2 regions of the Streptomyces sp. NPDC030809 genome follow, and region 1 is predicted to be linked to the other one. Evidence: predicted binding sites of a transcription regulator. Region 1 holds the regulator's gene; the other holds the start of a gene.
The links. Region 1 encodes HrcA, which represses chaperone genes, less so after heat shock. Its sites were predicted from a motif close to TTNGCACTCNGNNNNNCNGAGTGCNAA; they were not measured.

Region 1 (7,385 bases):
GCGGACGCGGGACAGGACGTGCTGCCACGCCGCCCCCGTCTCGGACGGCCAGCCCAGCGCCCGGCAGACGCCCGTCTTCCAGTCCTGGCCGGGCGGGACCACCGGCCAGGCGGGAATCCCCAGGGAGGACGGTTTCACGGCCTGCCAGACGTCCACGTACGGGTGGCCGACGACCAGGACGTGCGGGCCGGCGACCGCGGCGGCCAGCCGGGACTCCTTCGAGCCCGGGACCAGGTGGTCGACCAGGACGCCCAGCCGGGCGTCCGCGGCCGGGGCGAAGTCCGCGACCACCGCCGGCAGGTCGTCCACGCCCTCCAGGTACTCCACGACCACGCCCTCGATCCGCAGGTCGTCGCCCCACACCCGTTCCACGAGCTCCGCGTCGTGGCGGCCCTCCACGTAGATCCGGCCCGCCCGCGCCACCCGGGCCCGGGCCCCCGGGACGGCCACCGAGCCCGAAGCCGTACGGGCGGGGGCGGCGGGCCGGCGGGCCGGGCGGACCAGGGTGACCGGCGCGCCCTCCAGCAGGAAGCCGCGCGGCTCCAGCGGGAACACGCGGCGCTTGCCGAAGCGGTCCTCCAGCGTGACCGTGCCGCCCTCGCAGGCCGTCACCGCCCCGCAGAAGTCCGTACCGGCCACCTCGACCACCAGGCCGGGGTCCGCGGGCACCTCCGGCACCGGTCGGGCCGCGCTCCGCTTCCACGGCGGGGTCAGGTCGGGTGAGTATTCGCGCATTCGGACGACACTAGGCAGGGGCGGGCCCTCAGGGGGCCGACACGCCGAAACGCTCCGCCAGTGTGGCGCGTTGCGCACGGACGAACGCCGCGTCCACCACCGCGCCGTGCCCGGGCACGTACGCCGCCTCCTCGCCGCCCAGGGACAGCAGCCGGCCGAGGGCGGCGGGCCACTGCCTGCGGACCGCGTCGCCGCCGGCCTGGGGCTCGCCGGACTCCTCCACGAGGTCCCCGCAGAACACCACCTCGCGCTCGCCGGGCACGCACACCGCGAGATCGTGCCGGGTGTGCCCGGGGCCGACGTTCGCCAGCAGCACCTGCACCCCGCCGAGCTCCAGCGTCCACTCGCCCGAGACCAGGTGCCGGGGCGGGACCAGCAGCTCCACCGCCTCCGCGGCCTCCTTCTCGGCCAGGCCGTGCCGGACCGCGGAGTCCCGGAGCAGGTCGCGCCCCGCGAGCATCAGCCCGTCCAGCCCCACCGCCCCGTACACCTCGGCCCCCGAGAAGGCCGCCGCGCCCAGGACATGGTCGAAATGGCCGTGCGTGAATGCGATATGGGTCACTCTGCGGCCCGCCAGCCGCTCCGCCTGCGCGCGCACCTCGGCCCCCTCGCGCACGCAGGAACCGGGGTCGATCAGGAGGACCGCATCGTCCCCGACCACCAGTCCCACCGTGCAGTCCCACACCGGGAGGCGCCGCCGGCCGGTGCGTCCGGTCAGCCCTTCCCACCCCGCCTCTTCCCATCGGACGTCCATGCCGCGACGCTACCTTGACGGGCCGCCCTTGCTAGGGGCGTACCTCCCCGCCGTACACTGACCGGGGGATCTCTGGCACTCGGACGGCACGAGTGCCAGCAGCAGGACCGCAACGGAAACGAACAGGCATCACAGCTGGAGGTGTGCGCGATGCTCAGCGAACGCAGACTCGAGGTGCTGCGCGCCATCGTCCAGGACTACGTCGGGACGGAGGAGCCGGTCGGCTCCAAGGCACTCACGGAGCGCCACAAGCTCGGCGTGTCGCCTGCCACCGTGCGCAACGACATGGCGGTGCTGGAGGACGAGGGCTACATCGCCCAGCCGCACACCAGCGCCGGCCGCATCCCGACCGACAAGGGCTACCGGCTGTTCGTCGACAGGCTCGCGGGGGTCAAGCCCCTGTCCTCGCCGGAACGCCGCGCCATCCAGAACTTCCTGGACGGCGCCGTGGACCTCGACGACGTCGTCGGCCGCACGGTCCGGCTGCTCGCGCAGCTGACCCGGCAGGTGGCGGTCGTGCAGTACCCGTCGCTGACCCGCTCGACGGTGCGGCACGTGGAACTGCTCGCGCTCGCGCCCGCCCGCCTGATGCTCGTCCTGATCACCGACACCGGCCGGGTCGAGCAGCGGATGGTCGACGCGCCCGCGCCCTTCGGCGAGGCCGCGCTGGCCGACCTGCGGGCCCGGCTCAACAGCCGGGTCGTCGGCCGCCGGTTCGCGGACGTGCCGCAGCTGGTGCAGGACCTGCCCGAGTCGTTCGAGACCGACGACCGCGGCACGGTGCAGGTGGTCCTCGCGACCCTGCTGGAGACCCTGGTCGAAGAGACCGAGGAGCGGCTGATGATCGGCGGCACCGCCAATCTCACCCGCTTCGGGCACGATTTCCCCCTCACGATCAGGCCGGTGCTGGAAGCGCTGGAGGAGCAGGTCGTGCTCCTCAAGCTGCTCGGCGAGGCCAATGAATCGGGCATGACCGTACGCATTGGGCATGAGAACGCCTACGAGGGACTGAACTCCACGTCCGTCGTCTCGGTCGGCTACGGTTCGGGCGGCGAAGCAGTCGCCAAACTCGGCGTGGTCGGACCGACCCGCATGGACTACCCCGGAACGATGGGAGCGGTACGCGCAGTGGCACGTTACGTCGGACAGATCCTGGCGGAGTCGTAAGTGGCCACGGACTACTACGCCGTACTCGGCGTGCGCCGCGACGCGTCCCCGGACGAGATCAAGAAGGCCTTCCGCAAGCTCGCGCGCGAGCTGCACCCGGACGTGAACCCCGATCCCAAGACGCAGGAGCGCTTCAAGGAGATCAACGCCGCGTACGAGGTGCTGTCGGACCCGCAGAAGAAGCAGGTCTACGACCTCGGCGGGGACCCGCTGTCGGCCTCCGGCGGCGGGGGCGGCGCGGGCGGCTTCGGCGCCGGCGGCTTCGGCAACTTCTCGGACATCATGGACGCCTTCTTCGGGCAGGCGTCGCAGCGCGGTCCGCGCTCGCGCACCCGCCGCGGCCAGGACGCGATGATCCGCCTGGACCTGGAACTCGACGAGGCGGCCTTCGGGACCACCAAGGAGCTCCAGGTCGACACGGCCGTCGTGTGCACCGGCTGCTCCGGCGAGGGCGCCGCACCCGGCACCTCCGCGCAGACCTGTGACATGTGCCGCGGCCGCGGCGAGGTCTCCCAGGTCACCCGGTCCTTCCTCGGCCAGGTCATGACCTCGCGCCCCTGCCCGCAGTGCCAGGGCTTCGGCACCGTGGTCCCGACCCCGTGCCCCGAGTGCGCGGGCGACGGCCGGGTCCGCTCCCGCCGCAGCCTCACGGTCAAGATCCCGGCCGGCGTGGAGAACGGCACCCGGATCCAGCTGTCCGGCGAGGGCGAGGTCGGCCCCGGCGGCGGCCCCGCCGGCGACCTGTACGTGGAGATCCACGAGCTCCCGCACCCGGTGTTCCAGCGGCGCGGCGACGACCTGCACTGCACGGTCACCATCCCGATGACGGCGGCGGCCCTGGGCACGAAGTGCCCGCTGGAGACGCTGGACGGGATGGAGGAGGTGGACATCCGGCCCGGTACCCAGTCCGGCCAGTCCATCCCGCTGCACGGGCGCGGAGTCACGCACCTGCGCGGCGGAGGCCGCGGCGACCTCATCGTCCACGTCGAGGTCCAGACCCCGAACAAGCTGGACCCGCAGCAGGAGGACCTGCTCCGCCAGCTCGCCAAGCTGCGCGGCGAGGAGCGCCCGCTGGGCCAGTTCCAGCCCGGGCAGCAGGGTCTCTTCAGCCGCCTGAAGGACGCCTTCAACGGCCGCTGACCGCCGCTGCGAGGCCGTTTTCAACGCCGCCGACCGGTCGCCGTTCCGCCGCCCGCACGGGCGGCGGACGGCCCGTGGCGGGTTCCGTCCGGCGGACTATGCCAGGCGGATGACCTGATTCGGCCTGCTGCGGGGGACATGGCACGATGCGCTCATGTCCTCCGCACTGAGCGCCCTCTGCCGGTACCCGGTCGTGCAGGCTCCCATGGCGGGCGGCGGCTCCTGCCCCGAGCTGGCCGCGGCCGTCTCGGCGGCGGGCGGACTCGGCTTCCTGGCGGGCGGCTACAAGACCGCCGACGGCATGTACCAGGAGATCAAGCGGCTGCGCGCGCTCAGCCCCCACCCCTTCGGGGTCAACCTGCTGATGCCGCAGCCGGCGGCCGCCGACCCGGCCTCGGTCGAGGCCTACCGGGGGCAGCTCGCCGGCGAGGCCACCTGGTACGACACCCCGCTCAGCGAGGACGTCTTCGCCTGCTCCGACGACGGCTACGACGCCAAGGTCGCGATCCTGCTCGACGACCCGGTGCCCCTCGTCTCCTTCACCTTCGGCTGCCCCGACCCCGCGACCCTCGACGCGTTCCACCGGGCGGGCACCCGTACCGCCGTCACCGTCACCTCGGCCGAGGAGGCCCGGACCGCGCAGAGCGCCGGCGCCCAGGCCGTGTGCGTCCAGGGCATCGAGGCCGGCGGCCACCAGGGCACCCACCGCGACGACCCGGAGGCCGACGGCAGCGGCTTCGGGCTGCTGCCGCTCGTGGCCCAGGTCCGCGAGGCGGTGGCGGTCCCGATCATCGCCGCGGGCGGGCTCATGCGCGGGGCGCAGATCGCCGCCGTGCTGGCCGCGGGCGCGGAGGCGGCGCAGCTGGGCACCGCCTTCCTGCCCTGCCCCGAGTCGGGCGCCAGCCCGGTGCACAAGCAGGCCCTGACCGACCCGCTGTTCGTCCGCACCGAGCTGACCCGGGCCTTCTCCGGGCGCCCGGCCCGCGGGCTGGTCAACCGCTTCATGCGGGAACACGGCCCCTACGCGCCGGCCGCGTACCCGCAGGTGCATCATCTGACCACCGGACTGCGCAAGGCCGCCGCGGAGGCGGGCGACCCGCAGGGGATGGCCCTGTGGGCCGGACAGGGCCACCGGCTGGCCCGCACCCTGCCCGCCGGGCAGCTGGTGGAAGTGCTCGCGGCCGAACTGGCCGAAGCGCAGAGTGCGTTGCAGATGAGGAGTGCGTCATGACCGCCCCCGTGTTCGTGGTCGACAAGGTGCCCGCCGGACCGCAGTTCGTCCTGGACGGACCCGAAGGCCGGCACGCGGTCTCCGTGAAGCGCCTGGAGCCCGGCGAGGAGGTCGTCCTCACCGACGGGCAGGGCGCCTGGGCCGAGGGCGTGGTCGCCGCCGCCGAGGGCAAGGACCGGCTGGTGGTCGACGTACGGGCGGTGTCCGAGGAGCCCGAGCCCGACCCGCGGATCACCGTGGTGCAGGCCCTGCCCAAGGGGGACCGGGGCGAACTCGCCGTCGAGACCATGACCGAGACCGGGGTGGACGCGATCGTGCCCTGGCAGGCCTCCCGCTGCATCACGCAGTGGCGCGGGGACCGCGGCGCCAAATCCCTGGCCAAGTGGCGCAACACGGCCCGCGAGGCGGGCAAGCAGTCCCGCCGGGTCCGCTTCCCCGAGGTCACCGAGGCCATGTCCACCAAGCAGGTCGCCGCCCTGCTCGCCGGGGCCGACCTCGCCGTGGTCCTGCACGAGGACCGGGACGCCGACAGCGGGGCGCTGGCCCTGGCCGAGCTGCCCGCCACCGGCTCCATCGTGGTCGTCGTGGGCCCCGAGGGCGGGGTCTCCCCGGAGGAGCTGGCGGTGTTCGCGGAGGCGGGCGCCCGCCCGTACCGGCTGGGGCGCTCGGTGCTGCGCACCTCCACGGCCGGCACCGCGGCGGCCGCCGTCCTGCTCGCCCGCACCGGCCGCTGGTCGTAGCCCGCCCCACCGGGATCCACGGCTCCAGAGCCCGTCGAGCGGGCTCCGGCCGCCCGGTCGCTACGATGCGGGGAACGATCACGCTACGGAGGCGAAGCCCATGGCAGGGGAACCGCAGGCGGACTGCCTGTTCTGCAAGATCGTCAAGGGGGAGGTCCCCGCGACGATCGTGCGCGAGACGGAGACCACGGTCGCGTTCCGCGACATCAACCCGCAGGCCCCGACGCACGTCCTGGTGATCCCCAAGGCGCACTACCCGGACGCGGCCTCCCTGGCCGCCGCCGAGCCGGTGCTCGCCGCCGACGTGCTGCGCGCGGCCGGCGAGGTCGCCGCCGAGGAGAAGGTGGACGGCTCGGGCTACCGGATCGTCTTCAACACCGGCGCCGGTGCGGGCCAGACCGTCTTCCACGCCCACGCCCACGTGCTCGGCGGGCGCGGCCTCGAATGGCCGCCCGGGTAGCAGAACGTGTCCGTACGCGAATTCGTGGTGCTCGGCACCGCGAGCCAGGTCCCGACCCGGCACCGCAACCACAACGGGTACCTCCTGCGCTGGGACGGACAGGGCATCCTGTTCGATCCCGGCGAGGGGACCCAGCGGCAGATGCTGCGCGCCGGGGTGGCCGCGCACGACATCGACCGCATCTGCGTCACGCACTTCCACGGGGACCACTCCCTGGGGCTGGCGGGGGTCATCCAGCGGATCAACCTCGACCGGGTGCCGCACCCGGTCACGGCCCACTTCCCGGAATCCGGCCAGAAGTTCTTCGACCGGCTGCGGTACGCCACCGCCTACCGCGAGACCGTCGTGATCGACGAGGCCCCGGTGGCGGCGGACGGGCTGCTCGCCCAGGGGCCCTCGTACGCCCTTGAAGCGCGGCGGCTGAGCCACCCCGTCGAGTCCTTCGGCTACCGGGTCACCGAGCCGGACGGGCGGCGGATACTGCCCGGGCTGCTGGCCGCCCACGGGATCACCGGCCCCGACGTGGGCCGGCTCCAGCGCGAGGGCGAGCTGCGGGGGGTCACCCTCGACCAGGTCAGCGAGGTCCGGCGGGGGCAGAGCTTCGCCTTCGTCATGGACACCCGGCTGTGCGAGGGCGTCCACGCGCTCGCCGAGGGCTGCGACATGCTCGTGATCGAGTCGACCTTCCTCGACGCGGACGAGCGGCTGGCCACCGAGCATGGCCACCTCACGGCCGCGCAGGCGGCCCGGGTCGCTCGGGAGGCCGGGGTGCGGCACCTGGTGCTGACGCACTTCTCGCAGCGGTACACCGACCCGGACGCCTTCGAGCGCGAGGCCCGCGAGGCCGGGTTCGAGGGCGAACTGACCGTGGCCCAGGACCTCTTGCGGGTCCCGCTGCCCCGGCGCTCCTGACCGGGTCCCCGCACCCGCCGCACCCCCGCGGGGGCGGCGGGCCGGTCCGGGAGGCGCGGGGCGCGTGCGCCCCCGGAGCCGCACGGTGAGTGCGTGTCCCGTGCACACAGCGGGGGAAGCGGGCGTTCCGCGGGTGATCTGGGACACACTGGGTTTGGGCCGGGGCCGCGCGGGCAGGGCTGCCGGTCCGCCGGAGCTTTTTGCAGCCTGCAGAAACGACCCCTCAGGACGGGGAGCACCCACGTG
Region 2 (7,385 bases), on a different contig from region 1:
AACCCGACGCACTCCTTCAAGGACCGCGTCGTCGCGATCGCCGTCGAGGCCGCCCGCGCCTTCGGCTACACCACCCTCTCCTGCTCCTCCACCGGCAACCTGGCCGGCGCCGTCGGCGCCGCCGCCGCCCGCGCCGGCTTCCGCTCCTGCGTGTTCATCCCGCACGACCTGGAGCAGGGCAAGGTCGTCATGGCCGCGGTGTACGGCGGGGACCTGGTCGGCATCGAGGGCAACTACGACGACGTGAACCGCTTCTGCTCCGAGCTCATCGGCGACCCGCTGGGCGAGGGCTGGGGCTTCGTCAACGTCAACCTGCGCCCCTACTACGGCGAGGGCTCCAAGACCCTGGCGTACGAGATCTGCGAGCAGCTCGGCTGGCAGCTGCCCGACCAGATCGTCATCCCGATCGCCTCCGGCTCCCAGCTCACGAAGATCGACAAGGGTCTCCAGGAGCTCATCAAGCTGGGCCTGGTCGAGGACAAGCCGTACAAGATCTTCGGCGCCCAGGCCGAGGGCTGCTCCCCGGTCTCCACCGCCTTCAAGGCCGGCCACGAGGTGGTCCGCCCGCAGAAGCCGAACACCATCGCCAAGTCCCTGGCGATCGGCAACCCGGCCGACGGCCCGTACGTCCTGGACATCGCGCGCCGCACCGGCGGCTACGTGGAGGACGTCAACGACGAGCAGGTCGTGGACGCGATCCGGCTGCTCGCCCGGACCGAGGGCATCTTCGCCGAGACCGCGGGCGGCGTGACCGTCGGCGTGACGAAGAAGCTCATCGAGGACGGCCGCCTCGACCCGAGCCTCACCACCGTCGTCCTCAACACCGGCGACGGCCTCAAGACCCTGGAAGCGGTCTCCGGCACCGGCCAGACCGCGACCATCCGCCCGAGCCTGGACGCGTTCCGCGCCGCCGGCCTGGCCTGACCATCCCCCTGCACCCCGGAAGGGCAGTAGAGCCATGAGCGTCAACGTCCGCATCCCCACCATCCTGCGCACCTACACCGGCGGCCGGGCCGAGGTCCCCGCCGAGGGCGCCACCCTCGCCGAGGTCATCGCGTCCCTGGAGAGCAACCACCCGGGCATCGCCGCCCGCGTGCTCGACGACCAGGGCAAGCTGCGCCGCTTCGTGAACGTCTACGTGAACGACGACGACGTGCGCTTCGAGGGCGGCCTCGCGACGGCCACGCCGGACGGCGCGGGCGTGTCGATCATCCCGGCGGTCGCGGGCGGCTGCTGACCCCTTCCGGAGTTCCGAAGACTTCTTCTGAATTGCCCCTTCCGCAAAAGCGGAGGGGGCAATTCTGCTTGATTGGGCGCGGTAGGGTTGGGGTAGCCCCCGGCGTTGTTTGTGTTCCTCGTGTGTGAGTACGGTCGGCGAGGGGCGACATCGGGCCAATGTGCGTGCGCCGTATGTCACTTGGGGTGGGATTTGTCCTGCCCGACTTGCCCGGGAATCTACGCGGTTTTCGCGTGATGTCGATGTATTGACGTGTCTTGAATTCTCGTCGGAATGACCTGTTGCAGACCGCGGTCGGGCAGATACATTCAGCCGCGGTCGAAGCGTTCCGGCGCACTTTCTGACCCGGGACCGCGAAGTGCGGTCCTGTTGCAAGGGCCAGTAACAGGGGAGTTAGCCATGGCTCAGGGCACCGTCAAGTGGTTCAACGCGGAGAAGGGCTACGGCTTCATCGCGGTCGACGGTGGTGCGGACGTGTTCGTCCACTACAGCGCGATCCAGATGGACGGGTACCGCACCCTTGAAGAAGGTCAGCGAGTCGAGTTCGAGATCTCGCAGGGCCAGAAGGGTCCGCAGGCGGACATGGTCAAGCTCGCACTCGGCTGAGCCCGGGCGATCGACCGACCACCGACGCTTACACGCACGAGGGGCCTGCATCCACACCGGATGCGGGCCCCTCGTGCGTGTGCGGGGCGCCTTCGGCAGGCGTACGCCGCACCGGGGGCACGCGCACCTTCCGGACGGGTGCGCGGACCTTCGCTGCGCCCCCGCCGAGTCGTGAGAGCCGCTTGCACTCGGAGGGGTCGAGTGCTAATCATTGGCGTTAGCACTCTCCGGGTGAGAGTGATAAAGACGAGGACCGGGTCGGTGAGGCCCGCAGGCCTGCGGGGCAAGGAACCGCACGGCATGCAGGCCGTCCGTCGCGGGCGCCAGGCGCGGTCCGAAGCAATCCACCCCAGTCCGGGAGGACCACTTCAATGGCCAAGATCATCGCGTTCGACGAGGAGGCCCGGCGCGGTCTCGAGCGCGGCATGAACCAGCTCGCCGACGCCGTCAAGGTCACCCTTGGCCCCAAGGGTCGCAACGTCGTCCTTGAGAAGAAGTGGGGCGCCCCCACGATCACCAACGATGGTGTGTCCATCGCCAAGGAGATCGAGCTGGAGGACCCGTACGAGAAGATCGGCGCCGAGCTGGTCAAGGAAGTCGCCAAGAAGACGGACGACGTCGCCGGCGACGGTACGACCACCGCCACCGTCCTCGCCCAGGCCCTGGTCCGCGAGGGCCTGCGCAACGTGGCCGCCGGCGCCAACCCGATGGCCCTCAAGCGTGGTATCGAGAAGGCCGTCGAGGCCGTCTCGGGCGCCCTGCTGGAGCAGGCGAAGGATGTCGAGACCAAGGAGCAGATCGCTTCCACGGCCTCCATCTCCGCCGCCGACACCCAGATCGGCGAGCTCATCGCCGAGGCCATGGACAAGGTCGGCAAGGAAGGCGTCATCACCGTCGAGGAGTCCCAGACCTTCGGTCTGGAGCTGGAGCTCACCGAGGGCATGCGCTTCGACAAGGGCTACATCTCGGCGTACTTCGCCACCGACATGGAGCGTATGGAGGCCTCGCTGGAGGACCCGTACATCCTGATCGTGAACTCCAAGGTCGGCAACGTGAAGGACCTCCTTCCGCTGCTGGAGAAGGTCATGCAGTCCGGCAAGCCGCTGCTGATCATCGCCGAGGACGTCGAGGGCGAGGCCCTGTCCACCCTGGTCGTCAACAAGATCCGCGGCACCTTCAAGTCCGTCGCGGTCAAGGCCCCGGGCTTCGGCGACCGCCGCAAGGCCATGCTGGGCGACATCGCCATCCTCACCGGTGGCACGGTCATCTCCGAGGAGGTCGGCCTCAAGCTGGAGAACGCGGGCCTCGACCTGCTCGGCCGCGCCCGCAAGGTCGTCATCACCAAGGACGAGACCACCATCGTCGACGGTGCCGGTGACAGCGACCAGGTCGCCGGTCGCGTGAACCAGATCCGCGCCGAGATCGAGAACTCCGACTCGGACTACGACCGCGAGAAGCTCCAGGAGCGCCTGGCGAAGCTCGCGGGCGGCGTGGCGGTCATCAAGGCCGGTGCCGCGACCGAGGTCGAGCTCAAGGAGCGCAAGCACCGCATCGAGGACGCCGTTCGCAACGCGAAGGCGGCCGTCGAGGAGGGCATCGTCGCCGGTGGTGGCGTGGCCCTGCTGCAGGCCTCCCAGGTCTTCGAGAAGCTGGAGCTGGAGGGCGACGAGGCCACCGGTGCCGCCGCCGTCAAGCTGGCGCTCGAGGCCCCGCTGAAGCAGATCTCCGTGAACGCCGGCCTCGAGGGTGGCGTCATCGTGGAGAAGGTGCGCAACCTGCCCGTCGGCCACGGCCTGAACGCCGCCACCGGCGAGTACGTGGACATGATCGCCGAGGGCATCATCGACCCGGCGAAGGTCACGCGCTCCGCGCTGCAGAACGCGGCCTCCATCGCCGCGCTGTTCCTCACCACCGAGGCCGTCATCGCCGACAAGCCGGAGAAGGCTGCTGCCGCTCCGGGCGGCATGCCGGGCGGTGACATGGACTTCTGATCCACCCCTGCGGGTAGATCGGCTGTTCTCACCGAGGGCGGTATCCCTTTCGCGTCACGCGGAGGGGGTGCCGCCCTCGGGCGTTTGCTCACGGCAGGAGAGTGAAGGGAACGGGGCGGTTGGGTCGCACCACTGTGATGTCGCCGGAGCGTTCGGCGAGGTCGCCCTTGCCGCTGTGCAGCATGCCGACGAAGTCGGGCAGCGGCCATTCCTCCGTGCCGTCCTCGCTCATCGTGCTCTCTCGCACGATCGCCAGTATCGGAGCGACCTGCTCATCGGGAAGCCGGTCGATGAGTGCATGCAGTTCATCCCGCAAAGTGCTCATGCTCCCAGCGTACGGCGGCACTGGTCTGCACGGGTGCGGACCTGGGCCGGGGTGAGGGTGGGGGTGAAGACCGGCGGGCGGGGGGTGTCCGGGCGGCAGGCGCGGCAGCGGCCTTCGGTGAAGGCGGCGGCGGGGCCCGGGGCCTGGCATTCGGTGCACTCGGCGCGGGGCGGGGCCTCGGGGGCCTGCGGGGCCGGGGCGGCCGGGGGCGGGGCGGGGAGTTTGGACTCCAGGCGCTTGCGGATGAGGGCCGCCGGGTGGTGGACCACCGGCGGCAGGCCCGCGGTGAGGGTCAGCCGGATGCGGTCGGGGGAGATGCCGCGGTCCAGCCAGGGGACCAGGAGCGGGGCGAGGGCCGTGCAGTCGGCCTTGGAGAGCGCCAGGGCGGGGCTGCTGCGGCCCAGCGAGGAGAGGATGCCGTACGCGTCCGAGGGCGGGGGTACGGGTGGCTCCGGGGCGGCGGCGGCCGGGGGCGGTGCGGTGGGCACCGGGGAGGGCGGCGGTTCCGGGGAGGGTGGTGGAGGGGCGGCCGGTGCGGGGGACTCCCTGCGGGTGAACGTGGTCCACCAGGCGCCGTCGCGCGCGGTCCGGGAGAAGAAGGTACGGGTGACCCAGCGGGTTCCCTGGCCGGGCAGTTGCTGCCGGACGCGGTGCAAGTGCCCCGCTGTCGTCAGGCGGTTGAGTGCGGTGCGCAGGGCGCACTGGCCCCACAGGGGCAGGACCGCGGCGAGGGTCTTGACGCTGATGTCCGAGCCCTCGGGCAGCCGGTCGATGTACGCGGCGACGGCCGCCTCGCGGGCCGGGAGGCGCGCGAAGTCGTCGGCAGAGCGGGGCCGTTGCTCCGGTGCGGCGATTTTTCCGTAACCGGGCTTGGCGAGGGGGTGCGGGGCAGCCCTAAGCTGGGTGTCGTCCACGGGGATCCTTGCTCGATCTCTCGCTGGTCTGGCCCTCGTCGGTGTTTGTGGCACCTGCGGGGGCCTTCTACGTTTCCAGCCGCAAGTTAGAGCCCCGTGGCACTCCGTTGCAAGCCGATCACGGATTGTCATACCGCATGCTGTGGTGGGCGGTTGGGAGGGTGGTGGGGGGTGGTGGGCTCCGCCCACCACCCATTCCGAACACAAACGGCTCGACCGCCGGAACTTGAGCTTCGGGCCCCGAGCCGGGGGTGACGGGCGTCACATCGGGCCGTGTCACATCCCGCCGACCCGATCCGTCATAGAGGTGAAGTCGCCGATCACGACGAAGGAGTTCACCATGGACGCCCGCCTCAACCTCCACGCCAGCGCCATCGCCGGCAAGGCCGGCAAGCACCTCGTCGCCGCCGGGCGCGCCCTGCACGGTTCGACCCTGCCGCACGCGGTCCAGGAACTGGTGAAGATCCGCGCCAGCCAGATCAACGGCTGCGGATTCTGCACCGACATGCACGTCAAGGAGGCAACCGCCGCGGGCGAGACGGCCCTGCGCCTGAGCCTGGTCGCGGTCTGGCGCGAGGCCACCTGCTTCACCGAGGCCGAGCGCGCGGCCCTGGAGCTCGCCGAGGAAGGCACCCGGATCGCGGACGCGGCCGGCGGGGTCCCGGACGCGGTCTGGGCGAACGCGGCCAAGCACTACGACGAGGAGCAGCTCGCCGCCCTCGTCGCGCTGATAGCGATCATCAACGCCTTCAACCGCCTGAACGTCATCGTCCAGCAGCCGGCGGGCTCGTACCAGCCGGGCCAGTTCGCGTAACCGGGGCGCGGCGCTGCCCGCGAGGCCCGGCCGGGGCTCAAGCCCCGGCCGGGCCTCGCCGTGTGGTCAGAGCGCCCCGGTTCCGGCGGCCCGCACGAACGGCGCCCACGCGGCGGCCCGGAACACGAGCACCGGGCCGGTGCCGCGGCGCTTTGAATCCCGCACGGGGACGACACCCTCGACGGTGGCGACCTCCACGCAGTCGTCGCCACCGCCACCGCTGTACGTGGACTTGCGCCAGGCTGCGTCCGGGAAGTCGTGCCCGACCTCGACGCAGTCGCCTCCGTCGCCGCCGCTGCGGCTGGACTTGCTCCAGATGGCCTGGCTCAGGTCGTAGTCGTTGTGCATCTCGTGTGCCTCCGCTGCCGCTTCGAGCATGGCCAGGGATGTGTCCGGGGACTTGGCCGCCGCCCTTGCAAGATCGTAGAGGTGGCGGCACTGAGCCACCACGGGCGGGTCGTCCAACAGCCGCCCTGTTTCGATGCTTTGAACGTAGGCGACCGGTGGCGCGTCGGGGAAGGACATCAGCTTCACCGAGCCTTGCATGGCTCCGTGCGCGCCCTCGCCGTACGGCAGCACCTGAACGATGATTCGCCCGCTCTCGACGAGGCCCGCGATGTGGCGCAGCTGCGCCCCCATGGCCGCGTGACCGCCCACGGGGCGGCGGATGACGGCTTCGTCCAAGACCACCCACACCCGCACCTGGCCCCGGCCGGCGAGGATGCGCGCCCGCGCCAGCCGCGCATCGACGGCCTCGGTGATCTCGTCCGGCGGCCAGGTCGGATTCGCCGACCGGAAGATGGCGCGGGCGTACTCGGCGGTCTGGAGCAGTCCCGGAACGAGTATCGGCGCGTACTCCTGGATCTCGTTGGCCTCCCCCTCCCGCTCGACCACGTTTGCAAAATGGTCGGGGTAGCGCGAGGTCTGCCCGGCCGCCAGGTTGCGGACGAAGAACCCCTTCGCGTCCAAGACTTCGTCCAGCCGTCGCGCGTACTCCTCCTGAACGCGCCGTGTCCCGGCCTCCAGTTGGCCGATGAACGAGCCGCTCACGTACAGCGCCTCGCCCAGCTCTTGCTGGGTGAGCCCGGCGCGCTCGCGGTGGTGGCGGAGTTCGGCTCCGTAGAAGGCCCGTGGGGACCGGGAGGGGTCGATCTTGCGCGGCTCCGGCATCCGGGATCTCCCAACGCAGCATCCAACAACGGGTTTGTTGGGCCCGTCGCCCTGTTCCCACCGTAGCGCCGCCCGCCACGCTGTGTGCGTGAACGCACTACTCAGAGTGCGGGGTGAAAGGAGAGGCGCATGGGTACGGACTGGGCGGCGCGGATGCGGCTGGCGGAGGAGGTGCTCGGGGACCTGCGGGCCGAGCTGGAGGAGGCGGGGATCGCCCTGCCCTCCGTCCGGCTGGACCCCGTATCGAGCGCCGGGAACGACCCGCGCCCGCTGATCGACCTGGGCCGGTGCAATCCGGCCACCGCCGCACAGCTCGCGGCGACCCTCC

Region 2: the regulator HrcA is predicted to act here: its motif matches at 2,025-2,051, upstream of groL (chaperonin GroEL).

What each region holds. Positions count from the first base shown of each region.
Region 1 is NZ_JBVIDV010000002.1:158,716-166,100, reverse strand. It holds gene ACZ407_RS03455 (DUF3097 domain-containing protein) at 1-735, opposite strand, end outside; gene ACZ407_RS03450 (MBL fold metallo-hydrolase) at 764-1,489, opposite strand; gene hrcA (heat-inducible transcriptional repressor HrcA) at 1,640-2,656, shown strand; gene dnaJ (molecular chaperone DnaJ) at 2,657-3,796, shown strand; gene ACZ407_RS03435 (nitronate monooxygenase) at 3,951-5,027, shown strand; gene ACZ407_RS03430 (16S rRNA (uracil(1498)-N(3))-methyltransferase) at 5,024-5,767, shown strand; gene ACZ407_RS03425 (histidine triad nucleotide-binding protein) at 5,868-6,227, shown strand; gene ACZ407_RS03420 (ribonuclease Z) at 6,234-7,139, shown strand; gene ACZ407_RS03415 (carbohydrate kinase family protein) at 7,383-7,385, shown strand, end outside.
Region 2 is NZ_JBVIDV010000025.1:9,324-16,708, reverse strand. It holds gene thrC (threonine synthase) at 1-924, shown strand, start outside; gene ACZ407_RS28325 (MoaD/ThiS family protein) at 959-1,237, shown strand; gene ACZ407_RS28320 (cold-shock protein) at 1,637-1,843, shown strand; gene groL (chaperonin GroEL) at 2,215-3,834, shown strand; gene ACZ407_RS28310 (hypothetical protein) at 3,923-4,159, opposite strand; gene ACZ407_RS28305 (hypothetical protein) at 4,156-5,073, opposite strand; gene ACZ407_RS28300 (carboxymuconolactone decarboxylase family protein) at 5,414-5,887, shown strand; gene ACZ407_RS28295 (helix-turn-helix domain-containing protein) at 5,954-7,057, opposite strand; gene ACZ407_RS28290 (hypothetical protein) at 7,187-7,385, shown strand, end outside.